DNA from 2 places in the Bacillus sp. MUM 13 genome. Region 2 is predicted to be linked to the other one. Evidence: a T-box and tRNA genes for the amino acid it is inferred to sense, from the RefSeq annotation. Region 2 holds a T-box; the other holds one or more tRNA genes.
What was found. The T-box of region 2 lies ahead of ileS (isoleucine--tRNA ligase). A T-box ahead of a tRNA ligase gene usually reads a tRNA of that ligase, here a tRNA-Ile.
Positions count from the first base shown of each region.

Region 1: it has a tRNA-Ile gene. The T-box ahead of ileS (isoleucine--tRNA ligase) is inferred to sense a tRNA for this amino acid. The anticodon was not compared.

Region 1 is NZ_MLYQ01000048.1:10,121-12,495, forward strand. It holds gene BIV59_RS13700 (TraR/DksA C4-type zinc finger protein) at 3-749, shown strand; tRNA gene BIV59_RS13705 (tRNA-Glu) at 1,182-1,253, opposite strand; tRNA gene BIV59_RS13710 (tRNA-Ser) at 1,256-1,346, opposite strand; tRNA gene BIV59_RS13715 (tRNA-Asn) at 1,348-1,422, opposite strand; tRNA gene BIV59_RS13720 (tRNA-Ile) at 1,424-1,500, opposite strand; tRNA gene BIV59_RS13725 (tRNA-Gly) at 1,506-1,579, opposite strand; tRNA gene BIV59_RS13730 (tRNA-His) at 1,586-1,661, opposite strand; tRNA gene BIV59_RS13735 (tRNA-Phe) at 1,686-1,761, opposite strand; tRNA gene BIV59_RS13740 (tRNA-Asp) at 1,804-1,879, opposite strand; tRNA gene BIV59_RS13745 (tRNA-Met) at 1,886-1,959, opposite strand; tRNA gene BIV59_RS13750 (tRNA-Ser) at 1,998-2,090, opposite strand; tRNA gene BIV59_RS13755 (tRNA-Ile) at 2,101-2,177, opposite strand; tRNA gene BIV59_RS13760 (tRNA-Met) at 2,186-2,262, opposite strand; tRNA gene BIV59_RS13765 (tRNA-Ala) at 2,286-2,361, opposite strand.
Region 2 is NZ_MLYQ01000013.1:71,314-73,688, reverse strand. It holds gene BIV59_RS04835 (MFS transporter) at 1-16, opposite strand, end outside; gene BIV59_RS04830 (hypothetical protein) at 177-470, opposite strand; T-box leader at 754-993, shown strand; gene ileS (isoleucine--tRNA ligase) at 1,050-2,375, shown strand, end outside.

The DNA.
Region 1 (2,375 bases), on a different contig from region 2:
CTATGGCTACAAAAGAGCAAATTAACTCATTAAAAAATGAACTGCTTACACTAAAAGAGCAGCTTGAACAAAGAGTTGAAAATGATCATGAAACAGTTTTAGATAAAAGCGAAAAAGAATCTGTAGGAGAACTATCTTCATATGACAACCACCCTGGTGATCTGGGCACAGAGCTATTTGAAATTGAGAGGGAAAAAGCACTGGACAGCCATGCTGAGACTGAAATTGAAAAAGTTAATGCTGCACTCTCCGCAATCAGTGAAGGAACATACGGCATATGTAAAACATGCGGTACGGAAATACCTTATGAACGCTTAGAGGCAGTGCCTTCCACATTATATTGTGTAGAGCATACACCTGAACAGCATACCGCTTCAGACCGTCCTGCAGAGGAAGATCTGCTGATTCCTTCTAAAGGAGACAGCTTTGAAAACAGGCATAGAGGCAATGCAAATGAAAAGGAAGACAGCTTTGGCGAAGTAGCACGCTTCGGAACATCTGAAACACCTTCGGATTTTACAGGTGATAACGAAAATTTTGATTCTTTATATAAAGAAGAAGACGAAACAAACGGCTTTACCGAGGAATACGAAGGGTTTCTAGGAAATGATATAGAGGGCAAAAATAAAAAAGTGTATCCCACAAAAAGGGAAGAAAAATATGAACAAAGACTGGACGATGAGAATATGGAATCTCAGCTGGGAGACATTCCATATAAACGGAAGGACAGCTATGTAGATGAAAAATAACCATATAATAAAGGGGGTGATGACTTATGTTGTCACCCCCTTTATTATGAATTGCAATCCGCGCATACTAGTCAGCCCATTTTTTTGATTCATTCCGCATTTTATCCTGCATCTCGTACAGCTATTAAATCCCCTCTTAAAAGGCTGCTAAAATAGGCATAGAGATAGACATAGACTTTGTATACCTCCAGCCCTATTTCTGCAGTGCACGGGCGGTTTTCTCAGCCTTAGGTATCTGAGGTTCATTAGTGTTTAATGACTGGACAATTACATTTGGTTTCAAAATGTGGAATCTGAGCATTTATTATAAAAGCAAAAAATAGGCCAGACACCCATTTAAGATAAATGGAATCTGGCCTGTCTATATTCCGGACGTAAGCATACAGTAAATGAAAAAAAGATGTATACAGTGAATGTATACATCTTTTAATATGACCCATACGGGATTCGAACCCGTGTTACCGCCGTGAAAGGGCGGTGTCTTAACCGCTTGACCAATGGGCCGGTGGCGGAGAAGGAGGGATTTGAACCCTCGCGCCGCTTACGCGACCTACACCCTTAGCAGGGGCGCCTCTTCAGCCTCTTGAGTACTTCCCCATGGCTCCGCAGGTAGGACTCGAACCTACGACCGTTCGGTTAACAGCCGAATGCTCTACCACTGAGCTACTGCGGAATGGTGGGCCTAAATGGACTCGAACCATCGACCTCACGCTTATCAGGCGTGCGCTCTAACCAGCTGAGCTATAGGCCCACATTTGGAGCGGGTAGAGGGAATCGAACCCTCGACATCAGCTTGGAAGGCTGAGGTTTTACCACTAAACTACACCCGCGATATATGGGGCGGATGATGGGAATCGAACCCACGAATGTCGGAACCACAATCCGATGCGTTAACCACTTCGCCACACCCGCCACAGTTATTTAATTAATATAAAATGGTGGCTCGGGACGGAATCGAACCGCCGACACAAGGATTTTCAGTCCTTTGCTCTACCGACTGAGCTACCGAGCCAATTGGTAATATGTATGACATATTATTTAATCCAGTAAAAAATGGCGGTCCCGACGGGAATCGAACCCGCGATCTCCTGCGTGACAGGCAGGCATGTTAACCGCTACACCACGGGACCTAATGATTGCGGGGACAGGATTTGAACCTGCGACCTTCGGGTTATGAGCCCGACGAGCTACCAGACTGCTCCACCCCGCGACAATAAGAATGCTTCATATGCTGTTATTAATAAAAAATGGAGGAGGAAGAGGGATTCGAACCCCCGCGGGCTTTGACACCCCTGTCGGTTTTCAAGACCGATCCCTTCAGCCAGACTTGGGTATTCCTCCATATTGAAGATGGTGGACCTTGTAGGACTCGAACCTACGACCGGACGGTTATGAGCCGTCTGCTCTAACCAGCTGAGCTAAAGGTCCTTATATTTTGGTAGCGGCAGAGGGGATCGAACCCCCGACCTCACGGGTATGAACCGTACGCTCTAGCCAGCTGAGCTACGCCGCCAAATAAAATATAGGATAATGATATGGTGGAGCCTAGCGGGATCGAACCGCTGACCTCCTGCGTGCAAGGCAGGCGCTCTCCCAGCTGAGCTAAGGCCCCATTTTTAAAAAAAT
Region 2 (2,375 bases):
ACTCCTTATTTTCCATATAGACACCTCATTTAAGTTAATACCTGTATGGTGTCCTAATGATGGTTATTTTAAGCGAAATGCTATCTGTAAAAATCCGTAAATCTTTTTTAATAAATTCAGGAGGTAAAGTTCATCAGTACTTTATGTAACAGTAATACATTAAAGGATTGCCTTTGTTATTTTGTCCGGCTGATTTCCACTGCAGGATGCTCGCTTTCCGCGGGGCGTGCGGTGAGCCTCCTCTGCTGCGCCTGCGGGGTCTCACCTTCCCGCTGATCCCGCAGGAGTCTCGCACCTTTCGTTCCAATCAGCCTATGGCTATTGAAAAAGTATCTAGTCACTGAATGTATATCACCTTCGCTGAAACGTTTCTTAACGATTGTTGTTATGTACGCGAAACCGCTGTTTACTGGACCATAAGGAGCCTCCTGCGGGTATAGCGGCTGCAGGCAAAGCTGTTTGAGACTCACGCCTCATCCTGGAGCAGGCACCCGCCGCCTGCTTATAAAACAGGAAGGATTACGAATACAGTATTAATAAAAGCCCCTATCATTGAATGAATGAAAATCCTAAAGTCTATCCAAAATAAATAACATGAAACAACGGTCAAACTGGTTATGATGATCATATATTTTTATAAGCAAACAAATTCCACCCATTCCGAATGATTGCATCTTTCCTTTCCACAAAACGTTAAGGAACTAATTTGACAGTTCAATTAGCGCCTGTTACAATATATTCCAATAAAAGCATACAAATTCGTTGATGAGAAAGAGTAGCGTTTCAACTTGATCCGCAGAGAGCTGGCATTTTGGTGCAAGTCAGTGTTCAAGTGTTACGTGAATATCCTCTCTGAGAAGCTGGACCGAACGTTAAAGTAAGTCCAGCCGGGAGTCTGCCGTTACAAGGAACACGTATGATTGTACGTTGCTAAGTGCTATTGACCGGAATCAATAGAATTAAGGTGGTAACGCGGTTAACCCCGTCCCTTACATGGGACGGGGTTTTTTGTATTTTTTTATAATTTATTCTGTATAGGAGCGATATTCATGAAGGCAGATGAAGCCAAGGAAACGGTTGTACAGCGTGAGGAACGCATCCGTAAATATTGGACAGAAGAAAACACATTTAAACAATCTGTTCAATTAAGAGAAGGAAAGATCCCTTTTGTTTTTTATGAAGGGCCGCCAACTGCAAATGGCCTTCCCCATGTTGGCCATGCCTTTGGACGGACAATTAAAGATGTTGTAGCACGCTACAAAACCATGCAGGGTTTCTTCGTTGCAAGAAAGGCAGGCTGGGATACACATGGTCTTCCTGTCGAGCTTGGCGTTGAGAAACAACTCGGTATTTCAGGTAAACAAGACATCGAACGTTACGGAGTGGAGCGTTTTATTAATAAATGTAAGGAAAGTGTATTTACCTACGAGAAGAAATGGCGTTCCTTTACCGAAGAATTAGGTTATTGGGTAGATATGGACAGTCCGTATTTGACGTTAAGCAATGATTATATAGAGAGCGTTTGGAATATTTTAAGTAAGATTCAAAAAGACGGGTTACTGTATAAAGGACATCGAGTTTCTCCTTACTGCCCTAGCTGCCAAACCACTTTAAGCTCTCATGAAGTAGCACAGGGCTATAAAGATGTAAAAGATCTATCGGCTACCGTAAAATTTAAACGTCTTGATGCAGATAATGAATATTTCTTAGGCTGGACAACAACGCCCTGGACATTGCCTGCCAATGCTGCACTTGCTGTGAATCCAGAAATCACGTACGTTCGTGTTCAAAAAGAAAATGAAGTTTATATTGTTGCAAAATCTTTAGCAGAAAAAGTTCTTGGCGATCAATTGACGATTTTAAGTGAGCATAAGGGCCTTGAATTCGAAGGAATCCATAATGTCCCGCCGTTCGATTATGTGACGATCGAAAAGGGACATTATATAGTATTAGCAGATTATGTTACAGATGATAGCGGAACAGGCATTGTGCATATTGCCCCGGCTTACGGTGAAGATGATTATAAAACGGTTCAGCAGAATGGTATATCCTTTATCAATGTAGTCGATCAGCAAGGCCGATATACTGCCGATGTGACAGATTTAACCGGAAGATTTGTGAAAGATTGTGACGTGGATATTATTAAAATGCTTTCTGATCGAGGTATACTTTTTCACAAGGAAAAATATGAACATAGCTACCCGCATTGCTGGAGGTGTGATTCTCCTTTACTCTACTACGCAACAGATAGCTGGTTTATTAAGATGTCCGCTTTAAAGGAAACCATGCTTGCGAACAATGCAACTGTTAATTGGTATCCTCAGCATATAAAAGACGGACGCTTTGGACATTTTCTTGAAAATCTTATGGATTGG